One region of the Streptomyces sp. NPDC043996 genome, then DNA from elsewhere that is predicted to be linked to it. Evidence: riboswitches for the same ligand, from Rfam matches in the RefSeq annotation. Region 1 holds a riboswitch; each other region holds the start of a gene.
The links. Region 1 has a riboswitch for cobalamin ahead of AC07A4_RS29830 (ABC transporter substrate-binding protein). Riboswitches for the same ligand answer to the same signal wherever they lie in the genome.
Positions count from the first base shown of each region.

Region 2: another riboswitch for cobalamin. It lies ahead of AC07A4_RS06220 (hypothetical protein); the one in region 1 lies ahead of AC07A4_RS29830 (ABC transporter substrate-binding protein).
Region 3: another riboswitch for cobalamin. It lies ahead of AC07A4_RS32975 (CoA-acylating methylmalonate-semialdehyde dehydrogenase); the one in region 1 lies ahead of AC07A4_RS29830 (ABC transporter substrate-binding protein).
Region 4: another riboswitch for cobalamin. It lies ahead of metE (5-methyltetrahydropteroyltriglutamate--homocysteine S-methyltransferase); the one in region 1 lies ahead of AC07A4_RS29830 (ABC transporter substrate-binding protein).

Region 1 covers NZ_JBWKEY010000013.1:22,184-29,434, reverse strand. The annotation lists gene AC07A4_RS29850 (DUF2252 domain-containing protein) at 68-1,402, shown strand; gene AC07A4_RS29845 (asparaginase) at 1,538-2,515, shown strand; gene AC07A4_RS29840 (AraC family transcriptional regulator) at 2,623-3,501, shown strand; gene AC07A4_RS29835 (VOC family protein) at 3,507-3,953, shown strand; cobalamin riboswitch at 3,977-4,161, shown strand; gene AC07A4_RS29830 (ABC transporter substrate-binding protein) at 4,222-5,280, shown strand; gene AC07A4_RS29825 (FecCD family ABC transporter permease) at 5,277-6,329, shown strand; gene AC07A4_RS29820 (ABC transporter ATP-binding protein) at 6,326-7,147, shown strand; gene AC07A4_RS29815 (MmcQ/YjbR family DNA-binding protein) at 7,157-7,251, shown strand, end outside.
Region 2 covers NZ_JBWKEY010000002.1:485,890-493,140, reverse strand. The annotation lists gene AC07A4_RS06240 (hypothetical protein) at 1-101, opposite strand, end outside; gene AC07A4_RS06235 (DMT family transporter) at 198-1,154, shown strand; gene AC07A4_RS06230 (hypothetical protein) at 1,211-1,411, opposite strand; gene AC07A4_RS06225 (cytochrome P450) at 1,759-3,132, shown strand; gene AC07A4_RS06220 (hypothetical protein) at 3,191-3,559, opposite strand; cobalamin riboswitch at 3,734-3,955, opposite strand; adenosylcobalamin (AdoCbl) riboswitch at 4,060-4,158, shown strand; gene AC07A4_RS06215 (homocitrate synthase/isopropylmalate synthase family protein) at 4,842-6,683, shown strand; gene AC07A4_RS06210 (transketolase-like TK C-terminal-containing protein) at 6,736-7,251, shown strand, end outside.
Region 3 covers NZ_JBWKEY010000015.1:73,340-80,590, forward strand. The annotation lists gene AC07A4_RS32945 (chitinase) at 1-718, opposite strand, end outside; gene AC07A4_RS32950 (MBL fold metallo-hydrolase) at 879-1,823, opposite strand; gene AC07A4_RS32955 (hypothetical protein) at 1,951-2,157, shown strand; gene AC07A4_RS32960 (amidase) at 2,144-3,571, shown strand; gene AC07A4_RS32965 (TetR/AcrR family transcriptional regulator) at 3,602-4,171, shown strand; gene AC07A4_RS32970 (N-acetyltransferase family protein) at 4,436-5,011, shown strand; cobalamin riboswitch at 5,104-5,284, shown strand; gene AC07A4_RS32975 (CoA-acylating methylmalonate-semialdehyde dehydrogenase) at 5,461-6,960, shown strand; gene AC07A4_RS32980 (acyl-CoA dehydrogenase family protein) at 6,969-7,251, shown strand, end outside.
Region 4 covers NZ_JBWKEY010000005.1:413,793-421,043, reverse strand. The annotation lists gene aceA (isocitrate lyase) at 1-343, shown strand, start outside; gene aceB (malate synthase A) at 448-2,028, shown strand; gene AC07A4_RS15875 (3-hydroxybutyryl-CoA dehydrogenase) at 2,025-2,903, shown strand; cobalamin riboswitch at 2,970-3,193, shown strand; gene metE (5-methyltetrahydropteroyltriglutamate--homocysteine S-methyltransferase) at 3,365-5,683, shown strand; gene AC07A4_RS15865 (M14 family zinc carboxypeptidase) at 5,859-7,251, shown strand, end outside.

The DNA of each region.
Region 1 (7,251 bases):
CGCCCGCGCGCACCCGCATTGGCTGCTCCTGAGGCCAGGCCGAGACCCGAGAGGGGAGTGACCGCCCATGACCACGCCGGCCGAGCGTGCGGAGCGCGGCAAGGCGGCCCGCAAGCGGGCCTCCCGGTCCTCGCACGGGGCCTGGATACCCGCGGCCGACCGGCCCGACCCGGTGGCCGTCCTGGAGCGGCAGGCGGCCGACCGCGTACAGGACCTGCTGCCGATCCGCTACGGCAGGATGGCCGCGTCCCCGTTCGCTTTCCTGCGCGGCGCGGCCGCCGTCATGGCGGGCGACCTCGCCGCCCAGTGGCACACCGGCCTGACCGTGCAGCTCTGCGGCGACGCCCACCTGCTGAACTTCGGCGTGTTCGCCTCGCCCGAGCGCCGCCTGCTTTTCGACCTCAACGACTTCGACGAGACCTACCCCGGCCCCTTCGAGTGGGACGTCAAACGGCTCGCCGCCAGCGTCGCCGTCGCCGCCCACGAGAACGGCCACGGCGAGGACCGGGCCCACGCGGCGGCCCAGGCGGCCGCCGCCGCGTACCGCACGGCCATCCGCCGCCTCGCCCGCAGGGGCGAGCTCGACGTCTGGTACGAGCGCGTCGACACCGGCGACCTGCTGCCCCTCATCAAGTCCGCGCGCCACCGCCGCCGCGCCGAGGCCCGCCTCGACCACGCCCGCCGCCGCACCAGCCTCCAGGCCCTCGCCAAGCTCACCGAACTCGCCGACGGGCGGCGCCGCATCATCCAGGACCCGCCCCTCCTTGAGCCGACCGGCGCCCCGGACATGGCGGCCCTGCGCAAGATCTTCGGCGACTACCGCTCGACGCTCACCGAGGAGCGCCGCCTGCTGCTCGACCGCTACCGCTTCGTCGACGCGGCCCGCAAGGTCGTCGGTGTGGGCAGCGTCGGCACCCGCTGCTTCATCGTGCTCCTCACCGGCCGCGACGCCGGGGACCCGCTCTTCCTCCAGATCAAGGAGGCGGTGCGCTCGGTCCTGGAGGAGCACCTGCCCACCGGGCCCTATCTGCACCCCGGCCACCGCGTCGTCGCGGGCCAGCGCCTCCTCCAGGCCGCGAGCGACATCTTCCTCGGCTGGATGACGGGGCCGCAGGGGCGCGCGTACTACTGGCGCCAACTGCGGGACATGAAGGGCTCCATGGACATCACGGACATGGACTCCGCCGAACTCCTCGCCTACGCCCGCCTCTGCGGCACCGCCCTCGCCCGCGCCCACGCCCGCTCCGGCGACCGCGTGGCCATCGCCGCCTACCTGGGCTCGGCCGACACCTTCGACCGGGCCGTGGCCACCTTCGCGCTGCGCTACGCCGCCCAGAACGAGGCGGACCACAAGGCGCTGACGCACGCGATCTCGGCGGGAGTCCTCGCGGCGGCGGAATAGGACCGGGAAGGGGGGCGCAAGCCCCGGGTTTCGGGAAGGGGCGGGCGTGGGGAGCCTCCGGCAGGACCCCACCCGCACCCAGGTTCACACCCGCACCCGCCCCCACACCCGCCCCCGCACCCGAATCGAGCCCCCATGCCCCAAGGCACGGTCAGCGTCTTCACCCTCGGCGGCACCATCTCCGCCCAGGCGGGCGGCGGCCCCACCCGCCTCACCGGAGCCCAGACCTTCGCCGACACCCCCGTACCGGACGGCGTCAAGGTGGAACTCCACGACGTCCGCCGGCTCCCGGGCTCCTCCCTGACCCTGGCCGACCTGGCAGAGCTCGCCGCGCGCGTGGACGAGGCCACGGCGGCGGGCCACGGCGTCGTGGTCGTCCAGGGCACCGACACCCTGGAGGAGACGGCGTTCCTGCTCGACGTGGCGTGCGCGCGCCGTACCCCCGTCGTCGTCACGGGCGCGATGCGCCGCCCCGACCTGCCGGGCGCCGACGGCCCCGCGAACCTCGCCGCGGCCCTCGCGGTCGCCGCCGACCCCCGCTGCCAGGGCCTCGGCGTCCTCGTGGTCCTCGCCGACGAGATCCACGCCGCCCGCCACGCCCGCAAGGCACACACCACCTCCCTCACGACGTTCGCCTCGCCGGGCGCGGGCCCCCTCGGCCGGGTCGTGGAGGGCGTCCCGCGCGTCCTGCTCCGGCCCCAGGAACCCACCGTGGAGCGCCCGTTGCGGCTGCGCGCGCCCGCCCGCGTCGCCCTGGTCACCCTCAGCATCGGGGACGGCGGGGAACTCCTCGACGCGGTGGACGACCGCTTCGACGGCCTGGTCGTGGCCGCCTTCGGCGCGGGGCACGTGCCGACGTGGCTCGTCGAACCGCTCGCCGGGCTCGCCGGGCGCATGCCCGTCGTCCTGGCGTCCCGCACCGGCGCGGGCCCGCTGCTCAGCGAGACCTACCGCGGCCCCGGCTCCGAGGCCGACCTGCTGTCCCGCGGCCTGATCCCCGCGGGGGAACTCGACGCGCCCAAGGCCCGCCTCCTGCTGTACGCGCTGCTCGCCGACGGCGCGGACCAGGCGGCCACGCGAGCGGCCTTCCACCGCCTGCGCGGCGGCGCCTGACCGGTCAGGCGAGCTGGTCCGGCGTCACCGTCAGCCGCCGCTTGGCCGCGATGGCCTCGCCGAGCTTCGCCGCGCCCCGGGGCGGGCCGCCCGGCCACAATGGGCTCATGGACGCCGACACCGCGGCCCGCGAGTTCGTCCGGGCCGCGCCCCCGCCGGAGCAGCGCGGCCTGGTCGTGTCCGCCGTGGGCTACCGCAGCCGCGGCCAGCGCCCCGCCCTGCACCGCGGCCTGCCGTCGCCGTACCTGACGCTGATCTTCTCCCTGGACGGACCGGTCGTCACCGGCGCCACCCCCGGCCAGGCCAGGGGCCCGGACGCCGTCCGCACCGACATCGTCGTCGGCGGCCTGCACCAGAGCCCGGCGTACGTGGTCCAGCCCGAGCACGAGGCGGGCATCCAGCTCGCCGTGCACCCGCTCGCGGCCCGCGCGCTCCTCGGCCTGCCCGCGGCCGAGCTCGCCGGGCAGCTCGTCACCGACGGCACGGACGTCCTCGGGCGGGTCGCCGCCGACGTACGGGAGCGGCTGTGCGAGGCGGAAGGGTGGGACGAGCGGTTCGCCCGCCTGAACGCCTACCTGGCGCGCCGCACGGCCGACGCCGGGCGCGTGGGCGCGGTCCGGCCGGAGATCGCCGAGGCCTGGGCGTGGCTGGCCCGCCACCGGGGCGCGGGCACGCTGCGGGGCCTGGCCGCGCACGTGTCCCTCAGCGAGCGGCGCCTCTCCGCCCTGTTCCGCGCTGAAACCGGCGTCACGCCCAAGCAGGCCGCCCGCCTGATGCGCTTCCAGCACGCGAAGGCGCGGGTCGTGCGCGCGGTCGTCGCGGGCGCGCCCCTGGACCTCGCCCGGGTCGCCGCCGACTGCGGCTACTACGACCACTCCCACCTGGTGCGCGACTTCCACCAGTACACGGGCGCGAGCCCGAGCGCCTGGCTGGCCGAGGAGTGCCGGAATATCCAAGCCGGGGGGCACCTCAACGGCGCAGACTGAGAGTCATGAACAGCAACGAAAGCACCCATAACGGAACGAGCGACCAGCCGCTGCGCGCCCCCGACGTCTGGCCCACCTTCCAGGCCGACGACGCCCCCGCCCTGATCGACTTCCTCGTCGGCACGGTCGGGTTCCTGCGCACCGCCGTCTACGAGGACGGCGGCCGCGTCGCCCACGCCCAGCTCGACTGGCCCGAGGGCGGCGGCGTCATGCTCGGCTCCTACGACCCCGAGGCCGCCGAGTGGTGCCTGCGGCCGGGCACGTTCGGCGCGTACGTCGTCACGGACCGCGTCGACGACCTCTACCGGCGCCTGAAGGACGCGGGCGTGAAGGTGATCCGCGAGATCGAGGACCAGCCTTACGGCAGCCGGGAGTTCGCTGTCGCCGACCCCGAGGGCAATAAGTGGTCCTTCGGCACCTACCGCGGCGAACCCCGCCCCGACCAGGGGTGACGTCCGCCCCGTCCGGGGCGGGGTGATAGCTTGCGGACGCCAGTCACGCCCGCACCCGGGCCAGGGAATCCGGTGGGAATCCGGAACTGACGCGCAGCGGTGAGGGGGACGGGCGGGGCCAGCGGCCACTGGGCGTTCCTGCGCCCGGGAAGGCGGCCCCGTCCGGACGATCCCGAGTCCGAAGACCTGCTGGCGCCGCCGTCCGCGCCCCGGGCGGCGGGGTTCGCAGACCAGGCTCCGCGCATGAGCCCTGAATCCGGGAAGACGTGTGCCCTCACCCACCGCTCGCCGCCGTACCGTCCCGCCGCGCGTACGCCGCGCCGCCCTGCTCGCCGCGACCCTCGCCCTCGTCACCGCCTGCGGCGGCCCGGCCGGGGACCGGGACGAGGGGGCCAAGGCCGACGGCTACCCCGTGACGCTCACCGCCTGCGGCGAGAAGGTCACCGTCAAGGCCCCGCCCCGGCGGGCCGTCTCCCTGGACCAGGGCTCCTCCGAGATCCTCCTCTCCCTCGGCCTCGCCGACCGCATGGCGGGCACCGGCACCTGGACCGACCCCGTCCGCCCCGACCTGAGGAAGGCGAACGCGAAGGTCGAGCGCCTCGCCGACCGCTACCCGTCCCTGGAGAAGGTCCTCTCCAAGGAACCGGACTTCGTCAGCGCCTCGTTCCTGTACACCGTCGGCAAGGGCGGCGTCGCCGACCGCGCCAAGTTCACCGGACTCGGCGTCCCCGTCTACGTCTCGCCCACCGACTGCGCGGGCAAGGACAACTCCGGCGGCGGCGACGGCAAGCGCGTCAAGACCCTCACCATGGACACCGTCTACGGCGAGATCCGCGACCTGGCCCGGATCTTCGACGTCGAGAAGCGCGGCGAGCGCCTCGTCGCGGACCTCAAGGCCCGCACCGCGAAGGCCTCCCGCACGGTCACCTCCTCCAAGGCGTCCGTCGCCTACTGGTTCTCCGACTCCAAGGCCCCCTACATCGCGGGCTGCTGCGGCGCGCCCGGCGTCATCACACGCGCCCTCGGCGTCACCAACGCCTTCGCCGACACCCGCGCCGAATGGCCCCAGATCAACTGGGAGACCGTCGCCGACCGCGACCCCGACGTCCTCGTCATCGGCGACCTCACGCGCAAGGCGCAGTCCGCCGAGAGCGCCCGCGAGAAGATCAAGTTCCTGGAGTCCCACCCGGTCACCAAGAACCTCACCGCCGTGAAGAAGAAGCGGTACGTCCTGCTCAGCGGCCAGGCCCTGAACCCGACGATCCGCACCGTCGACGGCGTCGAGCAAGTCGCTGCGGGCTTGCGGAAGTTCGGCCTGGCGCGGTGAGCACCGCCGTGCGCGCGGGCGCGCGGGGAGCGTGGCGCGCGGGCCTGCTGTGGACGGCCGGACTCGCGGCGCTGCTCCTGTCCGTGGCCGTCGCCGTCACCATCGGCCCGGCCGACATCTCCGTCCCCGACGTGTGGTCGGCGGTGGCCGCGCACCTCGGCTGGGGCGAGCCACGGCTCACCCCGCTGCGCGACGGCATCGTCTGGAACCTGCGCATGCCGCGCACGCTCCTCGCGGGCGTGTGCGGCGCGGGCCTCGCCGTGTGCGGGGCGGTCCTCCAGTCGCTCCTGCGCAACCCTCTCGCCGACCCCTTCGTCCTCGGGGTGTCGTCCGGGGCGTCCACGGGCGCCGTCGCGGTGGCCGTCCTCGGCGTCGGCGGGGGCGTCCTGACGCTGTCCACCGGCGCGTTCGTCGGCGCCCTCGGCGCCTTCGCGTTCGTCCTGCTGCTCAGCGGGGCCCTCGGCGCCACGACGGACCGCGTGGTCCTGTGCGGCGTCGCGGCGATGCAGCTCTTCTCCGCCGTCACCTCCTTCATCGTCCTGACCTCGGCCGACGCCGAGACCATGCGCGGCATCCTGTTCTGGCTGCTCGGCTCGCTCAGCGGGGCGGGCTGGACGGACGTGACGGTGTGCGCCGCCATCCTGGCCGCGGTGCTCGCGATCTGCCTCGCCCACGCCCGTACGCTCGACGCGTTCGCCTTCGGCGAGGACGCGGCGGCCTCCCTCGGCGTCCAGGTGACCCGGGTCCGCCTCGTCCTGCTGTCCGCGACGGCCCTCCTTACGGCGGCCCTGGTCAGCGCCGCCGGAGCGATCGGCTTCGTCGGCCTGACCCTGCCGCACGCGGCCCGCGCCCTCGTCGGCGCGGCCCACGCCCGCCTCCTTCCGGTGACGGCGCTGACCGGCGCGGTCTTCCTGATCTGGGTGGACACCCTGGCCCGCACCCTGCTCGACCCGCAGGAGGTACCGGTGGGCGTGGTCACCTCGCTGATCGGGGTCCCGGCGTTCGTGGCGGTGCTGTTCCGGACGAGCCGGACGAGGAGGACGACGTGAGCGCGGGGCGGGGCGGGGGCGCCGGTCTGCGCGCCGAGAGGGTCAGCCGGGCCGCCGGGGGCCGTCTGATCGTGGACGGCGTCACCCTCGCCCCGCGCCCGGGCACCGTCGTCGGCCTCCTCGGCCCCAACGGCTCCGGCAAGTCCACCCTGCTGCGCCTGCTCGCGGGCGTCCTCGCCCCCACCTCCGGCGTCGTCACCCTCGACGACACGGCGCTGCGCGACCTCGGCCGCCGCGAGGTGGCCCGCCGCCTCGCCGTGGTGGAGCAACAGGCCGACACCCAGGCCGACCTGACGGTACGGGACGTCGTGCGCCTCGGCCGCGTCCCGCACCGCCGCGCCTGGTCGACCGGGACGGCCGCGGACGAGCGGGCGGTGTCCGACGCGCTGGCCCGCACGGACCTGACCGGCCGCGCCGACCAGGCCTGGCACACCCTCTCCGGCGGCGAGCGCCAGCGCGCCCACATCGCCCGCGCCCTGGCCCAGTCGCCCCGCGAACTCCTCCTGGACGAGCCCACCAACCACCTCGACATCCACCACCAGCTCGACCTGCTTACCCTGGTGTCGACCCTGCCTGTCACCACGGTGATCGCCCTGCACGACCTCAACCTGGCGGCGATGTTCTGCGCGGAGGTCCTCGTCCTGAAGGAGGGCAGGGCGCACGCGTACGGCACTCCGGCCGAGGTCGTCACCGAACCCCTCATCAAGGAGGTCTACGGGGTCCGCGCCCGCGTCACCCCCGCCACCGGCACCGAGGACCACCTGACGGTCACGTTCCTGCGTCCGCGGCCCTCCGGCGATGTCAGTGGCCGCTCCTAGACTTCCCGGATGACCGCGCACCCTCACGACGAGGTCCCCCTCGACACGCTCACGCGCCTCCGTGCGATCTGCGGCCGCCTGCCCGACGCGTACGAGGAGCAGGC
Region 2 (7,251 bases), on a different contig from region 1:
GTCTCGTGCGTGAGCGCCTCGTGCATCGACGTCTCGTGCATCGACGTCTCGTGTGTCGACGTCTCGTGCGTCGGCGTTCCGCGCGGCGGCGTTCGGGTCATCGGGACAGTGTAGGGACGCTTCACCATCCGTGAAGAAACTCGGTCTTGGCTTCAACATCATCTCGCGGCAGCGTGGGCGGGGTGCTCCCCGTCTCCCTGCTCCACGCCCGCCGCGCCGACGCCGTCCTGCTCCTGGTCGCCCTCGTCTGGGGCTCCAGCTATCTGGCCGCCAAGACGGCCGTCGACGTCCTGCCCGTGCTCGTGGTGCTGTTCGCGCGGTACCTGCTGTCCGCCGCCGTCTGCCTCCCGCTGACGGCCGCCCGCGCCCGCCACCGGCGCTTCACCCGGGACGAGATCCGCGTCGGCGGCGTCCTCGGGCTCACGCAGGCGGCCGTCCTCGTCCTGGAGACGTACGGGGTCGCGCACACCAGCGCCGCCAACGCGGGCCTCATCATCAGCCTCACCATCGTGCTCACCCCGCTCCTGGACCGCGCGTCCGGCGGCGGCCGCCTCCCGGCCCGGTTCTTCGCGGCGACCGGCCTGTGCCTGCTGGCCGTGGGCCTGCTCATGTCCGGCGGCGGCTTCCACGCGCTGCGGGGCGGCGACGCGCTGATGCTGGCGGCCGCGCTGGTGCGCGCCGTCCACGTGGCACTGGTGGGGCGGCTGACGGCGGGCCGCGCGGTGCGGCCCGCGCACCTGACCACCGTGCAGACCGTCGTCGGCACCGCCGTGTTCGCGGTGCCCGCCGCCAGCGGTCTGCCCACGCTGGTGGAGGCCGACGCCGCTGTGTGGGCGCAGCTCGGCTATCTCGCCCTGTTCTGCAGCGTGTTCGCGTTCCTGGCGCAGACGTGGGCGGTGCAGCGCAGCTCCGCGAGCCGCGCCAGCCTGCTGCTCGGCACCGAGCCGGTGTGGGCCGCGGCGGTGGGCGTCGGCCTGGGCGGCGAGCGGTTCACGGTCCTCGCCGGCGTGGGGGCGGCGCTCATGGTCGCGGGCACGTACTGGGCCCAGGCCGTCGAACGCGCCCACCGGGGCGGGGCGCCCGGCGGCGCCAGGAAACGGAACGGCCGGACGGTACCCGTACCGTCCGGCCGTGATCCGAGCCGTGTCACCTAGTCCCGCGGTCCCGGTAGTCCCGCGGTCCCAGGCGCATCCGGCTCCAGACGCTGGTGTCAGTCCCAGGCGTAGCCGTCCCCGAACAGCAGGGTGTGCTCCAGGACGTCCTCCATCGGGTCGTCGATCTGGCCGGTGTTGAGCAGCGCCACCACGGGCGCGTTGTGCGAGTCGCGGTGTGTCTCGTCGGCGTGGGCCGTGCCGGTCGCCAGGGCGACCGGGCCACAGGACAGCGCGGCCACCAGCGCCCAGCGGGACAGATTCCTCACCCAACTGCCGTTCACAGACTGCTCCTTGACGTATCGACTGCTCGTGGAGGCGCTGGACCAGCCGGTCCGGCCCGTTCGCGGTGTCCAACCGCCGAAGCGCTCAGGAGTTACCGACGATCATACGAACGTGTCGTCTGAGCGGTCGTGTGAACCACCGGGCGGCTGTTCCCGGAGCGGGGCGCGACGGCATGTCCGCGCGCCCGCCCGCTCGCGAGTACGCCCTTACTTGTCGGACCGGCCGCCGCGACCATGGGGGCGCGCTGGACCACACCCCCGCCCGGCGAAACCCCCCACGGCAACGACAGAGCAGACACACAGCACCGCTAGGAGAGCGCTCTATGCCGTCCGCACCAGACCCGGCCGGACCGACACCCGTGGCCGCCCGGGCCCTTCCGCTCCTCGGTCACGCCCTGCCCATGTGGCGCGACCCGATCCCGTTCCTGCTGGCGCAGCACTCCGTCGCGCCGCTGGTGCGGCTGCGCCTCGGCCCCAAGTCCGTGTACCTCGTCACGCGCCCGGAGCTCGTCCGCACCGTGCTCGCCAGCGGGCAGCGCAGGTTCGACAAGGGCGGCCCGTTCGTGGACACCGCCCGCACCCTCATCGGAGAGGGGCTCAGCACCTGCTCGGCCCACGAGCACCGCTATCAGCGCCCGTTGATGAACCAGGCGTTCCGCCAGGAGCGCATCACGGGGTACGCCGCCGCCATGGCCGGGTGCGCCGCCGAGGCCGTCGCCGCCTGGCAACCCGGCCAGCACATCGACGTGTGCCGCGAGACGCGCCGCCTGGCCTGCCGCGCGCTGACCCGCACCCTGTTCTCCGACCCGGCCCAGGCCTGGCGCACCGGGCGGATCGAGGAGGCGTACACCGCCCTGATGCCCGGCATGTGGTGGCAGATGGTCGTCCCCTTCCGCCGCGTGCACCGCCTGCCCCTGCCCGTCAACCGGGAGTTCGGGCGGGCCAGGGCCCGGGTGCGCGAGCTGATCGCGGAGATGGTCGCGGCCTACCGGGAGCGCGGAGCCGGTCTCGGCGACGGGCTCTCCGTCATCATGTCGGCGCGCGACGAGAGCGGCCGGGCCTTCACCGACGACGAGGTGTGCGACCAGATCGCGGCCCTCATGAACGGCGGCATCCCCGCCACCGCCGACCTGCTGGCGTGGACGCTCCGCGTCCTCGCGGAGAACGGCGACCTGGAGCGGGAACTGCACCACGAGGTCGACTCCCAGCTGACCGGGCGCCCGCCCGCCTACGACGACATCCCGGGCCTGCCGCTGCTGGCCCGGGTCCTCACGGAGACGCTGCGGCTCTATCCGACGGTGTCGGTCCTCAGCCGCAGGGTCACCGAGGCCGTCACGCTCGGCGGCACCCGCCTTACCCCGGGGGACGAGGTGATGTTCAGCCCGTACTGCCTGCACCGCGACGCCCGCGTGTTCCCCGACCCCGGCCGGTTCGACGCCGATCGCTGGCTGCCCGGCAAGGCGGGCCCGGAGCAGCGCGAGGCGTTCATGCCCTTCGGCGTGGGCGTCCGCCGGTGCATCGGTGAGACGTACGGCATGACCGAGGCGATGCTCGCCGCCGCGGCGGTTCTCTCCCAGGTGTCCCTCGCCCGGATCCCGGACGCCCCCGCCGCGAAGCCGCTGCTGCGCATGACGCTCTCACCCGCCCCCCTGACCCTGAGGGTCGAGCCGCGCCGCCGCGTGGCCGCGCGGCACTGACCCCGGCGGTGCCGCTCGACGGGCCCCGAGCGGCACCGCGCCCCCGAGGCGGTGTCCCTCACGCCGCCGGGGTACGTCCCGGACCGCCCCGTGTCCGCGGACCGCGCTCCGCCCCGGTGAGGGCGCGGACCTGGTGCGCGCGCCGCCGTATCTCGGTGACCAGGGCCAGGCCGGTGGGTGCGGGTCCTGACGCCGGGGGGAGCTCCCGCGACCCCGGCGGGGCGTCGTCGTCGAGCGCCGCGACCAGGGTGTCCAGGAACTCGCTCATGTCGACGAGCGTGTCCCGCAGCATCCGCATCCTCGCGGTCTGGCTGCCGAGTTGTCTGCGCGTGGCGAGCAGACTCTCGAACTCCTGCACGGGCACGGCGACCATGGACGTGCCGTCCACGACGACCCGCCGCGGATTGTTCCGCACCGATGGGCCCACGGAGATCTCCTTCGCGAGATGAGTCCCTGAGGTCCCGGCGACGGGACGGGGGCGCGAAGGGGTGACGGAGCGGACGGCAGTGATACGACCGGGCGCGGCATCCCGCGCGGTCGTCCGTTCGCTCTGTACGCCGACCCGCCCTCGAGGTCACCGGGATGTCCGCGCGCGAAGGGGTCCGCGCGCGGGCAGTTGGCAGGTCTTCGGACTCGCGGGCACGCCCTCCTGACGGAGGACTCCTACTGGCCGTCGCTTCCCAGGCCCCGTTCGTCGGGCCCAGTGCGTGTGACGGCGGTCGTTCCCGCTCACCGCTGCGGGGCAGTCCCGGATTCCCACCGGGTTCCCTCTTGCGACGCTCCCGCCTGGCGGACGGGGCGAACCAGCTGCTCGCAGCAGCCTACGCGGTGTCGCTCGGGAGGGAACAGGACCGCCCGGGGAACAGTGGGTGGGGGTCGATAGGGGGTGACTGGCGCGGGGGCGACTGCTAGACATGTGGGGCCAACACCCGCGGCACGGGGAAGCCGGTGAGAATCCGGCACGGTCCCGCCACTGTGACCGGAGGAGCCCCGGCTCCTTCGGAAGTCAGATCGCCGTCCGCGGGTACCACGACGAAGCCCACGAGGATGGCGCCGACACGTCGCGGGAGTCTCTTGCATGCCTGTCCGCCGCTGCTCCACCCTGAGCGGAACCGGAGCCATTCGCACCGTTCGTTCACGATCCGCGAACGTGGTGGCCCTGCCCTGACGCGCACGGAAAGCACCGATCCGGGCCTCTCGTGCCCCCTGCCAGGGTGCGCCTGACCTTCCCGTCCCGCGTCCGCGCGTAATGACGGACCAGTCAGCGCCGCGGCACCCCGCGTCTCGCCCGGTGACAAGGCACAGCGTCGTGCCGCCACTTGCGCGTGGCCGACTCCGGGGAACCCCGGACCCCGTCGTACCCGAAGACTGACCGAACAGCTCCCTTCGCTGGAGACGTCGCTGCCGCGGCCCACCATGGCCGTGCCCGCGCCGATCCTCCACGGGACCTCGCCCCGCCCGACCGGTGGGGCCGAGCCGGCCCGGATGCGACCTCGGCCGGGTCACGGCCGCCCGACCCGACGTCCCCGAGCGGCTGACCCCTGCCCTCCGGACGTCGCCTCCCGGACCGCCCGAGCCGGTACCGCCCCGCGCCCCGGCGGCCCGACACCGCCCCCTCCGCGCGCGTGACCGGCTCCGCGGCGGACCGCCCCACCAGGACATCCGACCCAGGACGTCCGACAACGACAACCGCTCAGGAAGGACGCCCGGTGGCTCACACGCGCACCGCACCGGCCGGGACCCCGCTCGGCGACAGCTTCCACCTCTACGACACCACCCTGCGCGACGGCGCGCAGCGCGAGGGGATCTCCTACTCCGTCACCGACAAACTCGCCTCGGCCCGCCTCCTCGACTCCCTCGGAGTCGGATTCATCGAGGGCGGCTGGCCCGGGGCCCTGCCCAAGGACACCGCCTTCTTCCAGCGCGCGGCCTCCGAACTCGACCTGAGACACGCGGCCCTGGTCGCCTTCGGCAGCACCCGCAAGCCGGGACGGCGGGCGGAACGGGATCCGCAGGTGCGCGCCCTGCTGGAGTCCGGCGCCCCCGTGATCACCCTGGTCGCCAAGACCGACCGGCGGCACATCGAGCGCGCGCTGCGCACGGACGTCGCGGAGAACCGCGCCATGGTCGCGGACACGGTCCGCTTCCTGGTCGCCGAGGGGCGCCGGGTGTTCCTCGACGGCGAGCACTTCTTCGACGGGTACGCCGACGACCCCGACACCGCGCTGCGGGTCCTGGACGCGGCCATGGAAGCGGGCGCCGACGTCGCCGTGCTCTGCGACACCAACGGCGGCCGACTGCCCGGCCGCCTCGCCGACGTCGTCGCCGAGGTGATCGAGCGCACCGGGTTCCGGATCGGCATCCACTGCCAGGACGACACCGGCTGCGCCGTGGCCAACACGATCGCGGCCGTCGAGGCCGGAGCCACCCACGTCCAGTGCACGGCCAACGGCTACGGCGAACGCGCGGGCAACGCCGACCTGTTCGCGGTCATCGGCAACCTCACCACCAAACTCGACCTGCCGGTGCTTCCGCCCACGCGGCTCACCGAACTCGCGGGGACCGCCCAGGCCCTGGCGGAGACCGCCCACGTGGCCCCCGACCGGCACCAGCCCTATGTGGGCGCCGCGGCCTTCGCGCACAAGGCGGGCCTGCACGCCAGCGCGATGAAGGTCGACCCCAGTCTCTACCAGCACATCGACCCGGACGTCGTCGGCAACACCTCCCGCATCCTCGTCACGGAGATGGCAGGGCGCGCCAGCCTGGAGCTGAAGTGCCTTCAACTCGGGTTCGACATCAAGGACTTCGAGTCCACGGACTTCGAGTTCAAGGGCGCGGACGCCAAGGGCACCGAGGCATTCTCCCGCGTCGTCGCCCGCGTCAAGGAACTGGAGGCCGGTGGCTGGTCCTTCGAGTCGGCCGACGCCTCGCTCGCGCTGCTCCTGCACGAGGAACTCGCGGGCACGGCGACACGCCCCGTGGACCCGGCCACCCGCCCCGCCGGCACGGCCAGCGGCCACCGCGCGCCACGGCTGCCCGGCGGCTTCACACCCCTGACGTACCAGGTCGTCGAGCGCCACACCGCGGACGGCACCGTGGTCTGCGAGGCGAGCGTGCGGCTGCGCGCGGACCACCTCGCGGACGCCTCAGGAACCTCAGAAGCCTCAGAAGTCTCAGGAACGGGACCGCTGGGCGCCGGAGCGTTCGCCACCGAAGGCGCCGGGGACGTCATCGCGACGTCCGGGGGCGAGGGCCCGGTCCGGGCCCTGGACGCGGCGCTGCGCCGGGCCCTGGTGCCGCGGCTGCCGTGGGTCGCGGAGACCGCCCTCGTCGACTCCAGCGTGCGCGTCCTCGACAGCGCCCCCGGCGCGCCCGCGCTGACCCGCGTGCTCGTCGTCTCCCGTGACGCGGAACGCGAGTGGACCACCGTCGGCGTGCACGCCAGCGTGGCCGTGGCCGCCATGCTCGCGCTCGGCGACGCCCTCGCCTACAAGCCCCTGGGCGACACGCTCATCCGCGCCGGGACGCGGGCGCCCGTCCCCACGAGATGAACCGCCCGAAGGGCCGAAGGACCATGCGGAACCAGACCGAAGAGGTTGGACGATGAAGAGCACCACGAACAGCGCGCCACGGACCGACCCCGAGTTCGAGGTCCTGGCCGAGATCGAGGACCGTGTGCTGTGGCTCTCGACGGCGATCGTCGACCACGCGAACCGGGTGCGCCCGAACCCGACGGGCCTGAAGGTCGGGGGCCACCAGGCCTCGTCCGCGTCCATGGTGTCGATCATGACGTCCCTGTGGTTCAGGCACCTGCGGCCCGAGGACCGGGTGTCGGTCAAGCCCCACGCGTCCCCGGTGCTGCACGCCATCAACCACCTCCTGGGCTTCCTCGACGCCTCGTACCTGCCGCGGCTGCGGGAGTTCGGGGGCCTGCAGAGCTACCCGAGCAGGACCAAGGACCCCGATCCGGTGGACTACTCGACGGGGTCGGTCGGCATCGGGGCCACCGCCCCGCTCTGGGGCGCGCTCGCGCGCCGCTACACCGCGGCCGCGGGGAGCGATCCGGGCACCGGACGCCAGTACTCGCTCCTCGGCGACGCGGAGCTGGACGAGGGCGCG
Region 3 (7,251 bases), on a different contig from region 1:
GGCCGTTGTCCGCGTACTTCTTGACGATCGGCAGGTACGCGCCCCAGATGGAGCCGTACACGACGCTGCCGCCGGTGACGTACGCCGTCTCCGGGGCCATCGTCAGGCCGAAGTTGGACGGCATCTTGGCGAGCACGCCGTCGATGATGCGGATCAGGTTGGACTGCGAGGGCGACAGCTGGTTGATGTTGCCGCTGCCGACGAGGCCCGTCTCGATGTCGATGTCGATCCCGTCGAAGTTGTACTTCTTCAGGATCGGCACGATGGTCTCGACGAAGCGGTCGGCGACGGTGCTCGAACTGAGGTCGATCCCGGCCGTCGCGCCGCCGATGGACATCAGGATGGTGGCGCCGTTCGCCTTCGCCTGGCACATCTCGGCGGGCGTGGCCACCTTCACCGTCGCGTCCATGCCGTCCTCCCACAGCACGGTGCCGTCGGAGCGGATGACCGGGAAGGCGGCGTTGAAGACGTTGTAACCGTGCGCGCCCATGCGGGAGTCGGTGATCGGGGTCCAGCCGAACGGCGGGTGCACCCCGTTCGCCGCGCCGTCCCAGTTCTCCCAGTAGCCCTGGAGCACCTTGCCCGCGGGCTTTGACTTGACCGCGCAGGTCTCTTCCTGGGGTGCTCTCGGCGCGTCCGGCGCCGCCGCGGCCGGCAACTGTGCCGCGAAGGCCAGCGCGAGCGCCGCTCCCAACAGACGTACCGTCCGACCGATCATCGCGTGCTCCCTCGGGAGGCCGTGCTACGGATGGGATGTGATGCGGCAGACGGTAAGTAGGTATAGACCTGTCGTCAATAGGTCTGGTCCAATGCGGGCCGCTGGTCGGGGAGTTGTGCGGTGATACGTCACGTACGTCGACCGCGCGCGGGCTCGCCGCTCAGGGCCGCTCCAGGCGGTAGGCGTCCCCGTCGGCGACCACCCGGCCCGCCGTCGGCGGCGCGAAGTGGGTGCCGAGCAGCAGCGTCCCGCTGTCCGCGGCGGCGGCGAGCAGGGCGGCGCGGGACCGCGCGGCCTGCGCGGTGTCGGTGTCCGCGCAGCTGTTCAGGCCGGGGTGGGCCAGCTGGACGGGGTGGTGGACGGCGTCGCCGGTGATGACCGCGGTGCCGTCGGCGCCGCGCAGTTCGACGCTGACGTGGCCGGGGGTGTGGCCGGGCGTGGGCAGGAGGGTGAGGCCCGGGGTGAGGGTGACGGGCCCGTCGGCGGTGTCGACGAGGTCGAGCAGGCCCGCCTCCTTGATGGGGTGCACCGAGTCGTCGAGCATCTGGCGCCGGGACTCGTCCACTTCCACGGACGTCCAGTGGTCCCACTCCGCGCGGGCCGTGACGTAACGGGCGTTGGGGAAGGTGGGCACCCAACTCCCGCCCTCCATGCGGGTGTTCCAGCCGACGTGGTCGGCGTGCAGATGGGTGAGGAGCACGAGGTCGACCGACTCGGGCGGGAGGCCCGCGGCCGCGAGGCGGTCGAGGTAGTCGGTGTCCAGGCCGTCCCAGGCGGGGTTCGCGCGCCGCTTGCCGTTGCCGATGCCCGTGTCGACGAGCACGCGCAGGCCGTCCAGGGTGAACGCGAAGGACTGGACCGAGGCGCGCAGGACCCCGTCGGCGTCGGCGAAGTCCGGGGCGAGCCAGGGGCTTTGGCCGACCAGGCCGGGCGTGGCGTCGGGCAGGAGCCAGGCGCCGGTCTCCGGCGGCAGGGTGAGCTCGTCGACGCGGTGGACGGTGAGGTCGCCGAGGGTCCAGGTGGGGGTTTCGGGGGTGTCGGGGGGCGCGGGCGTCCCGGGGGTCTCGGCGGGCGCGGTGTGGGCGGGCGCGGTGGGGTGCTGCATAGGTCGCTCCAGGCGTCGGCGGGCGCCGCGGCTTTAAAAGCTACGACTTTGCGTTAGTGGACATTAGCCCCTAGGCTCACCTAACGCAAACACTTAGCTTTTGCCGTGTGCCCCGGAAGGACGCCCCATGCCCCCTGCCGAACTCGAACTCGACCCCCGCGAAGCGGCCCGTCAGGCCCTGCGTGCCGGGCTCCCGCTCGCCGACGATCGCCTCGACGCCGTGACGGCCACCGCCCGCCACATCCAGTCCGTGGTCGCCGTGCTGCGCGAGCTCGACCTGACCGGCGTGGCGCCCGCGACCGCGGGGGCGGAGGTGCGCGATGCGGCCCTTTGAGCTGACCCTCGCCGACGCGGCCGCCGCGATCGCGGCCCGCGAACTGTCCCCGGTGGAGCTCACCGACTCCGTCCTCGCGCGGATCGACCGGGTCGAGCCCGCCCTGAACGCGTACGCCGCCCTGCGCCCCGAGGCCGCCCGCGCCGCCGCCGCGCACGCGGAGCGCGAGCTCGCGGCCGGGCGCCGCCGCGGGCCGCTGCACGGCGTCCCGCTCGCCCTGAAGGACCTCGTCGACGTCAAGGGCTGGCCCACCGGCGCCGGTTCACGCGTCCGGGACGGCCACAGGGCGACGCGGGACAGCGCCGTGGCCGCCCGGCTCGCGCGGGCCGGGGCGGTCCTGCTCGGCAAGGCCCACACCCACGAGTTCGCCTACGGCCTGACGACCCCGCAGACCCGCAACGCCTGGGACGCGGGCCGGGTCGCGGGCGGCTCCAGCGGCGGCTCGGCCGTCGCCGTCGCGGCCGGGGCGGCCACGTTCTCGATCGGCACCGACACCGGCGGCTCCATCCGGGTCCCGGCCGCGCTCAACGGCGTCGTGGGCCTGAAGCCCACCTACGGCCTCGTCCCCACGGACGGGGTGACCTCCCTGTCCTGGTCCCTGGACCACGTCGGCCCGCTCACGCGCACGGCCGATGACGCCGCCCTCGTCCTCTCCGCCCTCACCGGAGGCAGCCCCGAACGCCCCCTGCCCGAGGGCGATCTGGGCGATCTGACGGGCCTTCGGGTCGGCGTCCCGGTGAACTACTACTTCGACCAGGTCGCCGACGACGTCGCGGCCGCCGTGCGCGCCGCCATAGACCGACTCCGCGACCTCGGGGCCCGGCTCGTCGACGTCCGCATCCCCATGACGCGCTACGTCCAGGCGGTCCAGTGGGGCCTGATGGTCCCCGAGGCCACCGCCAACCACGAGCGGACCCTGCGCGCGACGCCCGAACTGTACGGGGACGACGTGCGCGTCCTGCTGGAGGCCGGGGAGCTGATGGGCGCGGGCGACCACCTGCGGGCCCAGCGCGCCCGGACCCTGATGCGCCGCGAGTGGGCACGGCTCCTGACGGACACCGCCGTCGACGTCGTCGCCGCGCCCGCCGTGCCCGTGACCGCCGCTCCCCGGGACCAGGCGGCGGTGACCTGGCCCGACGGCACGGTCGAGACCGTCCCCGACGCGTACGTACGGCTGTCCGCCCCCGCCAACATCACCGGCCTACCGTCCCTGACCGTCCCGGTGGGGCGCGACGGCGCGGGCCTGCCCATCGGCATGCAGCTCATCGGGCGCCCCCTGGGGGAGTGGACGGTGCTGCGGGCCGGTCGGGCGTACGAGCGGACCCGGCCGGACGCGGGTGCGCTCGCCCCGGACCCGGACCCGGACCCGGCCGCCGCCGGTGCCACCCTTCCACGGGCCGCCCCGACCCCGTAGAAGCTAGGAATTTGCGTTAAGGTGTCCGGTATGAGTCCCAGGCCCATGGCCCGACCCGGCGGGCGCAGCGCCCGGGTGCAGGCGTCCGTGCACACGGCGGTGCGCGAACTGGAGGCGGAGCAGGGCCGCGCGGCCCTGACCGTGCCGCTGGTCGCGGCCAGGGCCGGGGTCACGCCGTCGACGATCTACCGCCGCTGGGGCGACCTCCAGGAGCTCCTGTCGGACGTGGCGGTCGAGCGGCTGCGGCCCGAGGCGCCGCCGCCGGACCACGGCGGCCTGCGCGCCGACCTCACCGCGTGGTCCGAGCACTTCCTGGAGGAGATGTCGTCCGCGCCGGGCCGGGCCTTCCTGCGCGACGCCCTCCTCGGCGACCCGGACGGCGGCAACGCGGGCCGCTGCTCCGACTACTCCGCCGAGCAGATCGACCTCGTCCTGGCCCGTGCCGCCGAGCGCGGCGAGGGCCCGCTGCCGGACCGCGAGGCCGTCATGGACCACGTCGTCGCCCCGCTCCTGTTCCGCGTCCTGTTCCGGCCCGAAGGGCTGACCCCGGCCTACGCGCGCGAACTCGCCGAGGCCGTCCTGGCCGGGCACGGGCGCTGACGCCCCCCGGGCCGGGCGCCCACCGCGCACCCGGCTGGACCCGCACCCGGCCGAACCCGCACCTCAGGCACCCGGCCGCCCGCCGCTTCCACGACCACGTACCCCTCGCGCGGGCGGACCTTCCCACCCTCTTATTGCACAAGGTTTGCAACTACACTGACCCAGCAATAAGGCGTCGGCGGGAGTGGGGTGGGCAGTGATGAGCACAGTCAGGGGCGGCGCAGGCGTGCCGCGTCCGGCCGGGACCGGCGCGAGGGCCGCCTGATGGCCGCCCCCGTCGTGCGCCGACTGCCCGGCCCCGCGCTGCTCGCCCACCGCGACGGCGTCCGCGCGGTCTACGCCGCCGCGTTCGCCGAGCCGCCCTGGAACGAGGACCCCGCCGAGGCCGACGTCTACGTGGAGCGTCTCGTCCACGACGTGGACCGGCCCGGATTCACGGGCGCGGTGGCGCTCGACGGCGAGCGGGTACTCGGCTTCGCCACCGCCTGGACCTCCGCGACGCCCCTGCCCGGCACCCGTTCCTACCCGCACGTCACCGCAGCGCTCGGCGCCGAGCGCACCGCCGCGTGGCTGTGCGGCGGCCTGGAGGTCGACGAACTCGCCGTCGCTCCCGACGCGCACGGGCGGGGCCTTGGCCGGGCGCTCCTCGACGCGGTCACCCGCGACGCCCCCGACGGCCGCAGCTGGCTGCTCACCTCCACGAAGGCCGAGGCCACCGTCCGCTTCTACGAGCGACTGGGCTGGCGGCAGGCCACCCACCCCGCGCCGAACGGCTTCGCCACCGCCGTCTTCCTCGGCCCGCACCACCCCGGGCGCACTGCCACCGTCACGCCCCTATAGCCATCCGGCCTCATCTGCCCCCGTCCCGGGTGCCGGACAGGGGTGGCGCAGGGGTTGGCCGCTGTGGACTTACTAGGACGTCCAAGTATATCTTCGTGTCGAAGGCCCGCGGTGCAGGGAAGCCGGTGTGAATCCGGCGCGGTCCCGCCACTGTGACCGGGGAGTGCGTTCCCACAAAGGCTCGAACGCCACTGACGGAGAAGTCCGTTGGGAAGGCGAGGGGACGCGCGCTGATCCGGGAGTCAGGATACCGGCCGCGGGATGTTTTCCGTGTTGTCCACGAGGATGGAGCAGACACGCATGGCCCCGGTGCGCACCCGCGACCCTGGAGAACCGGTCCTGCGAGCGGTGACCCCCGCTGCCTGAAAGCTGTTCGGCGTGCCCCGACGCGGCACGCGGCCCAGCCCTGCCATCCCCGGACCCCACCTGACGAAAGAAGCAGGCTCCCCATGGTCCGTGAACTGACCCATCTCATCGGCGGCGAGCACACCCCGGGAACCTCGGGAACGCACGCCGACGTGTACGACCCCAACACCGGTGACGTGCAGGCGCGCGTACCGCTCGCCAGCCGCGCGGACACCGAGGCGGCGATCGCCGACGCCGTCGAGGCGCAGCACGCGTGGGGCGAGTGGAACCCGCAGCGCCGCGCCCGCGTGCTGCTGCGGTTCCTCCAGCTCGTGGAGGGCGAACGCGACGCCCTCGCCCGGCTGTTGTCGTCCGAGCACGGCAAGACCGTCGCCGACGCACACGGCGACCTCCAGCGCGGCCTGGAGGTCGTGGAGTTCGCCGCGGGCATCCCGCACCTCCTCAAGGGCGAGTTCACCGACAACGCCGGCACCGGCATCGACGTGCACTCCCTGCGCCGCCCCCTCGGCGTCGTCGCCGGGATCACGCCCTTCAACTTCCCCGCGATGATCCCCCTGTGGAAGGCCGCACCCGCCCTCGCCTGCGGCAACGCCTTCATCCTCAAGCCCTCGGAGCGCGCCCCCTCCGTCCCGCTGCGCCTCGCCGAGCTGTTCCTCGAAGCGGGCCTGCCGCCCGGCGTCCTGAACGTCGTCAACGGCGGCAAGGAGTCCGTCGACACGCTCCTGGAGGACCCGCGCGTCAAGGCGCTCGGCTTCGTCGGCTCCACCCCCATCGCCGCGCACGTCTACGCCACCGCCGCCGCCCACGGCAAGCGCGCCCAGTGCTTCGGCGGCGCCAAGAACCACATGATCGTGATGCCGGACGCCGACCTCGACCAGGCCGTGGACGCGCTGATCGGCGCGGGCTACGGCTCCGCGGGCGAGCGCTGCATGGCCATCTCCGTGGCCGTCCCGGTCGGCGAGGCCACCGCCGACGCCCTCGTCGCCCGCCTCAAGGAGCGCGTCGGCGCCCTGCGGATCGGCCGCTCGGACGACCCCGAGGCCGACTTCGGGCCGCTCGTCGGCCCCGACGCCGTCGACCGCGTCCGCTCCTACGTCGACCTCGGCGTGAAGGAGGGCGCCGAACTCGTCGTCGACGGCCGCGGCTTCACCCTGCCCGGCCACGAGGGCGGCTTCTTCGCGGGCGCCTCGCTCTTCGACCGCGTCACCCCGGACATGCGGATCTACCAGGAGGAGATCTTCGGCCCGGTCCTGTCCGTGGTCCGCGCCGCCGACTACGAAGAGGCGCTGCGGCTGCCCACCGAGCACCCCTACGGCAACGGCGTCGCCCTGTTCACCCGCGACGGCGACACGGCCCGCGACTTCACCCGCCGCGTCGACACCGGCATGGTCGGCGTCAACGTCCCCATCCCGGTCCCCGTCGCGTACCACACCTTCGGCGGCTGGAAGCGCTCCGGATTCGGCGACCTGAACCAGCACGGCCCCGACGCCATCCGCTTCTACACCCGCACCAAGACCGTCACCTCGCGCTGGCCCTCCGGGACCAAGGAAGGCGCCAGCTTCACGATCCCGACGATGGGATGAGCGGACCCATGACGACCACCACCCTGCTCACCGAGGACCAGCTCGCGCTCGTCGAGACCACCCTCGACTTCGCCGAGGAACACCTCGCCCCCCACGCCCTCGCCTGGGACCAGGACAAGCACTTCCCCGTCGACGTGCTGCGCAAGGCGGCCGGGCTCGGCCTCGGCGGCGTCTACGTCCGCGAGGACGCGGGCGGCTCAGGCCTGACCCGCGCCGACGGCGTCCTTGTCTTCGAGGCGCTCGCCTCCGGCTGCCCGTCCGTCGCGGGCTACCTGTCCATCCACAACATGG
Region 4 (7,251 bases), on a different contig from region 1:
GCCGTCCTTCAACTGGAAGGCGGCGCTCGACGACGACCAGATCGCCAAGTTCCAGCGGGAGCTCGGCGCGATGGGGTACCGCTTCCAGTTCATCACCCTGGCGGGCTTCCACTCCCTCAACCACGGCATGTTCGACCTGGCCCGCGGCTACGCCGAGCACGGCATGACCGCCTACGTCGACCTCCAGGAGCGGGAGTTCGCCGCGCAGGCCCACGGCTTCACCGCGGTCAGGCACCAGCGCGAGGTCGGCACCGGCTACTTCGACCTGGTCTCCACGGCCGTCAACCCGGCCTCCTCCACCACGGCCCTCGCCGGGTCCACCGAGGAGGAGCAGTTCCACTAGGCCCCCTGGGACCCCTGGGACCCCCTGGACCGCTAGGACCCCTGGGGCCCTAGCCCCGTCGCCCGCCGACCGCCACCCCGCCCGCCCGCCCGCCAGGAGATCCGATGCCGCAGCTCCTCACGCACCGCGTCCGCGTCCTCGCCGCCCCCGGCGACCGCCACGACGAGATCCTCACCCCCGCCGCCCTCGACTTCGTCGGCGCGCTCGCCTCGGCCTTCCGCGAGCGCCGCCGGGACCTGTTCAAGGAGCGCGGCCGCCAGGCGATCCGGCTCGCCGCCGGGTCCCCGCTCGACTTCCCGGCGGTGACGCGCCGGGTGCGCGAGGACCCCCACTGGCGCGTCGCCCCGCCGGGCCCCGGGCTCCTCGACCGGCGGGTGGAGATCGCGGGGCCGCCCGAGCGCCGCGCGGCGGCGGCCGCCCTCGCCTCCGGCGCGCGGGTGTGGGTGGCGGACTTCGAGGACGCCACGGCGCCGACCTGGGCGAACGTGATCGACGGGCAGGTCGTGCTCCTTGACGCCGTCGAGCGGCGCATCGGCCACCCGACTCCCGTGGGCGCGGAGCACAGGCCCCCGGCCACGATCACGGTCCGGCCGCGCGGCTGGCACCTCGACGAGGAGCACCTGGAGTACGAGGGGAGCGCCGTGCCCGCCGCGCTCGTCGACTTCGGCCTGTACTTCTTCCACTGCGCCCAGCGGCAGCTCGACGCCGGGCACGGCCCGTACTTCAGCCTGCCCAAGCTGGAGAACCGCTACGAGGCCCGCCTGTGGAACGACGTGTTCGTCCTGGCGCAGGAGCTCCTCGGCATCCCGCGGGGCACGATCCGGGCGACCGCGCTCATCGAGACGGTCACGGCGGCCTTCGAGATGGAGGAGATCCTCTACGAACTCCGCGAGCACGCCGCCGGGCTGACCGCGGGCCGCTGGGACTACCTCTTCAGCGTCATCAAGACCTTCGGGCACCGCACGGACTTCCTGCTCCCCGACCGCGCCAGGATCACCATGACCGCCCCGTTCCTGCACGCGTACACCGACCTCATGGTCAGCACCTGCCACCGGCGCGGCGCGCACGCCATCGGCGCCATGGCCGCCCAGGTCCCGGACGGGGAGCCGGAAGCCGCCGCGGCCGCGCTCGCCGCGGTGCGCCTGGACAAGGAGCGCGAGGCCGAGGACGGCTTCGACGGCTCCTGGGTCGCCAACGCGGCGCTCGTCCCCGCGTGCCGGGAGGCGTTCGACGGCGTGCTCGGCGACGCGCCGCACCAGCTGGACCGGGCCCGCGGCGACGTGGACGTGACGCCCGCGCGACTCCTGGCCGTGCGGCGCGTCAGCGGGCCGCCGACGCCCGAGGGCGTGCGCGTCAACGTCTTGGTCGCGGTGCGCTACTTCGCCGCCTGGCTGCGCGGACAAGGCACCGTCGTCGTGGACGGGGTGACGCAGGACGCCTCGACCGCCGAGATCGCACGGGTGCAGATCTGGCAGTGGCTGCGCCACGGGGCCGTCGCACGGGAGGAGGTGCTGCGGGTCCTCGACGAGGAACTCGACGCGCTGGTGGCCGCGTTCCCCTTCGCTCCCCTGGCCGAGGTCCGCGGCCTCTTCGAGCGCTGCGCCCTCGCCGCCGAACTCCCCCGGTTCTTCACGCCCGACGCCTACAGCCGCCACCTCGTGCGCACCACGGAGCCCCGGTCATGAGCGCCGCCATCCAGCGCGTCGGAGTCGTCGGCGGCGGCCAGATGGGCGCGGGCATCGCCGAGGTGTGCGCGCGGGCGGGGCTCGACACGCTCGTGTGCGAGGCGGATGCCACCGCCGCGCACGGCGCCCGCGCACGCGTCGCCGCCTCCCTCGACAAGGCCGTACGGCACGGCAAGTCGACGCCCCGCGAGGCCGAGGCCGCCCTGGAGCGGCTCACCTTCACCGGGCAGCTCGACGACCTGGCCGACCGGCAGCTCGTCATCGAGGCCATCGTCGAGAACCCCGACGCCAAGACCGAGGTGTTCGCCGCCCTGGACAAGGTCGTCGAGGACCCCGAGGCGATCCTCGCCACCAACACCTCCTCGATCCCGGTCATGCGGCTCGGCATGGCGACCCAGCGCGCCGACCGCGTGGTGGGCCTGCACTTCTTCAACCCCGTGCCGGTGCTGCCGCTGGTGGAGGTCGTCACCTCGCTGCACACCTCGGCGCGGACCACGGACCGCGTACGGCACTTCGCCACGGCGACGCTCGGCAAGACCGTCGTGCACTCCCGCGACCGGGCCGGGTTCATCGTGAACGCGCTCCTCATCCCGTACCTCCTGGCGGCGATCCGGATGACCGAGTCCGGCTTCGCCACCGCGGCCGACGTGGACCACGGCATGGAGCTCGGCTGCGCCCACCCCATGGGCCCGCTGCGCCTCGCGGACCTGATCGGCCTCGACACCGTCGCGGCCATCGCGAACTCGCTGTACGAGGAGTTCAAGGAACCGCTGTACGCGCCGCCGCCGCTGCTCCAGCGCATGGTCGAGGCGGGCCTCCTTGGCCAGAAGTCCGGGCGCGGCTTCCACGTCTACGACCGGCGCCAGCGGGGCTGAGGCGGCCCAGGGCCCGCGCTGTCCGCATCATGGACAGCGCGTCCCCACGGCGGCGCGTTCCCGCCTAAGCTGACCCACGCAGCTGGTTCGCCCCGTCCGCCAGGCGGGAGCGTCGCAAGAGGGAACCCGGTGGGAATCCGGGACTGCCCCGCAGCGGTGAGCGGGAACGACCGCCGTCACACGCACTGGGCCCGACGAACGGGGCCTGGGAAGCGACGGCCAGTAGGAGTCCTCCGTCAAGGAAGGGCGTGCCCGCGAGTCCGAAGACCTGCCAACTGCCCGTGCGCGGACCCCTTCGCGCGCGGACATCCCGGTGACCTCGAGGGCGGGTCGGCGTACAGAGCGAACGGACGACCGCGCGGATATCGCGCCAGGTCGTATCCCTCCGTCCGCTCCGTCACCCTTCGCGCCCCCGTCCCGTCGCCGGGACCTCAGGGACTCATCTCGCGAAGGAGATCTCCGTGACCAGCAAGCCCGCAGCCGCGGCAGCACGGGCCACCGTGTACGGCTACCCCCGCCAGGGCAAGGACCGGCAGCTGAAGAAGGCCATCGAGGGCTACTGGAAGGGCCGCGGCACCGCCGACGCCCTCCACGCCACCGCCGCCGAACTGCGCAGCACCCACTGGCGCCAGCTCGCGGAGGCGGGCATCCACGAGGTCCCCACCGGCGACTTCTCGTACTACGACCACGTCCTGGACACCACCGTCATGGTCGGCGCCATTCCCGCGCGCCACCGCGACGCCGTCGCCGCCGACGCCCTGGACGGCTACTTCGCCATGGCGCGCGGCACCCAGGACGTCGCCCCGCTGGAGATGACCAAGTGGTTCGACACCAACTACCACTACCTCGTCCCCGAACTGGGCCCCGACACCGTCTTCACCGCGAACTCCGTGAAGCAGGTGGCCGAGCTGAAGGAGGCGCTCGCGCTCGGCCTCGACGCCCGCCCGGTCCTGGTCGGCCCCGTCACGTATCTGCTGCTCGCCAAGCCCGCGCCCGGCGTCGCCGCCGACTTCGAGCCGCTGACGCTCCTGGACCGGCTGCTCCCGGTGTACGCCGAGGTCCTCGCCGACCTGCGCGCGGCGGGCGCCGCGTGGGCGCAGCTCGACGAGCCCGCCCTGGTCCAGGACCGCACCCCGGCCGAACTCAACGCCGCCGCCCGCGCCTACCGCGACCTCGGCGCCCTCACCGACCGGCCGAAGCTGCTCGCCGCCTCCTACTTCGGCCGCCTCGGCGAGGCCCTGCCCGTCCTGGCGAAGGCCCCGGTCGAGGGCCTGGCCCTGGACTTCACCGAGTCCGCCACCGCGAACCTCGACGCGCTCGCCGCCGTCGGCGGGCTGCCCGGCAAGCGCCTGGTCGCCGGGGTCGTCAACGGCCGCAACATCTGGATCAACGACCTGGAGAAGTCCCTGGCGACCCTGGGCACCCTCCTGGGCCTCGCCGAGCGGGTCGACGTGTCGGCCTCCTGCTCGCTCCTGCACGTCCCCCTGGACGCCGCGGCCGAGCGCGACATCGACCCGCAGATCCTGCGCTGGCTGGCCTTCGCCCGGCAGAAGACCACCGAGATCGTCACCCTCGCCAAGGGCCTGTCGCAGGGCACCGGCGCCATCACCGCCGAACTCGCCGCCAACCGCGCCGACCTGGCGTCGCGCGCCGGGTCCGCGCTCACCCACGACCCGGCCGTACGCGCCCGCGCCGCCGCCGTCACCGACGCCGACGGGCGCCGCTCCCAGCCGTACGCCGAGCGGGCCGCGGCCCAGCGCGCCCACCTCGGCCTGCCGCTGCTCCCCACCACCACCATCGGCTCCTTCCCGCAGACGGGCGACCTGCGGGCCGCCCGCGCCGACCTGCGCGCGGGCCGCATCGACACCCTCGGCTACGAGGAGCGCATCAAGGCCGAGATCCAGGAGGTCGTCGCCTTCCAGGAGAAGACCGGCATCGACGTCCTGGTGCACGGCGAGCCCGAACGCAACGACATGGTCCAGTACTTCGCCGAGCAGCTGACGGGGTATCTGGCCACGCAGCACGGCTGGGTCCAGTCGTACGGCACGCGCTATGTGCGCCCGCCGGTCCTCGCGGGCGACATCTCACGCCCCGTGCCGATGACGGTGCGCTGGACCACGTACGCCCAGTCGCTCACGAGCCGCCCGGTCAAGGGCATGCTGACCGGCCCCGTCACCATGCTCGCCTGGTCGTTCGTCCGCGACGACCAGCCGCTCGGCGACACCGCCCGCCAGGTCGCGCTCGCCCTGCGCGACGAGGTCGGCGACCTGGAGGCCGCGGGCACCTCCGTCATCCAGGTCGACGAGCCCGCCCTGCGCGAGACGCTGCCGCTGCGCGCCGCCGACCACGAGGGCTATCTGGCCTGGGCCACGGAGGCGTTCCGGCTCACCACCAGCGGGGTGCGCCCGGACACCCAGATCCACACGCACATGTGCTACGCCGAGTTCGGCGACATCGTGGCCGCCATCGACGACCTCGACGCCGACGTCATCAGCCTGGAGGCGGCCCGCTCCCACATGCAGGTCGCCCGTGAACTCGCCGCCCACGGCTATCCGAGGGAGGCGGGGCCCGGCGTGTACGACATCCACTCCCCCCGCGTCCCCAGCGCCCAGGAGGCGGCGGCGCTCCTGCGCACCGGCCTGGAGGCGATCCCCGCCGAACGCCTGTGGGTCAACCCCGACTGCGGCCTGAAGACCCGCGGCTGGCCGGAGACCCGCACCTCCCTGGAGAACCTGGTCGCCGCCGCCCGTGCGGTGCGCGGGGAGCTGTCGGCCCCCTGACCGCAGGTGGCCGATCGCCCCGTTTCCCGTCTCCGCCCGCCGTGCTACACACGACTCACCCGGCGCGGCCACGAGGTGAGCGCGTGAGGGGGAGCGGGGAGGAGGCGGGGGTCGCGTGCGCGAGGGCCGGAGGCCGAGGGGCCCGCGCGGCAGAGCCGCCGGGGTCTGCCTACTCGTGAGCGCGGGCGCGGTCGTGGCGTCCCTGCTCGCCGTGGACTCCGGGGGCGCCGCCCGCGCGGCCCCGCCGGACGTGCTGCGGGCCGAACGGTCCTTCGCCCGGGCCTGTTTCGCCCGGCCGCTGGCCGCCGGGGCCGCGGGCGCCGACCGGCGCGAGGTGACCGCCACGGCCGACGGCCTCGTGCGGGCGCGGCTGTCCCCCGTGGCCCGGACGTCGCCCGGCGGCGCGCGGGGCGACTGGGACGTGGCCGTGTTCGACCGCGCCACCGGCGATGTCGTCGCCGCCTCGGCGGGCCCCCGGTCCCGGGAGCTCGCCGAGGGGTTCGTCGAGCGCGGGCAGCGGCTCGTGGTGCAGGGGTGCCGCTACGGCGGGCCCGCCGCAGCGGCACGGCTCGGCCTCGACTTCCTGGCGACGCCGCCGAGCGCGACCGGCGCCGCGCGGACGGGCACGCCCCGCGGCGCCCCGTCCGCCGCCGCGCCGCCGCCCCAGCTCGTCCGCGTGCGCGCCCCCGCCCGCGCCGACCGCGACCGGCTCGTAGGGCTCGGCTTCGACGTCACCGGCAAGGGCGACGGCGAAGGACTCGACGTCGTGCTCGCCGACGGCGGCGACCGGGCCGCCCTCGCCCGCCACGGCTTTAGGTGGCGGGTGGTGGAGCGCGACCTGGCCGCGCGGTCCGTGCGCGACGCCCGCGCCGACCGGGCCTACGCGGCGCGCACCGCCCGCTCGCCGCTGCCGTCGGGGCGGACCGGCTACCGGCATCTGTACGACTACGAGTACGAGTTGAAGGAGCTGGCCCGTAAGCACCCCCGTCTGGTGCGGGTGTTCACACTGCCCGAGCCGACCTGGGAGGGCCGGGACGTCGTCGGCGTGGAGATCACCGACGGCGTGCGGCACGCGGGCGACGGCAAGCCCGTCGACCTGACGATGGGGGTGCACCACGCCCGCGAGTGGCCGAGCGGCGAGGTCGCCATGGAGTGGGCGCACGAGCTGGTGCGGGGGTACGCGCTCCATCGCCCCCTGCGCCCGCTCGTCGCGCGCACCCGGAGCGTGGTGGTGCCCGTCGTCAGCCCGGACGGGTTCGCCGTGTCCCGCGAGGCCGCGCCCAAGGGCGACCAGTCCCGCTTCGACTACGAGTCGAAGCGGAAGAACTGCGCTGTGCGGGACGCGCCACCGCCGTACGCGACGGGCGTGTGCGCGGCCAACCCCGCGGGCCGCCTTCGCGGCACCGACCCCAACCGGAACTACGGCGGCTTCTGGGGCGGCCCGGGCGCCGGGCCCACCTGGAACGGCGACGCCTACCGGGGACCGGAGCCCTTCAGCGAGCCGGAGGCGCGCAACGTCCGCGCCCTGGTGTCCTCGCGCCAGGTGACCCATCTGACCACGCTGCACA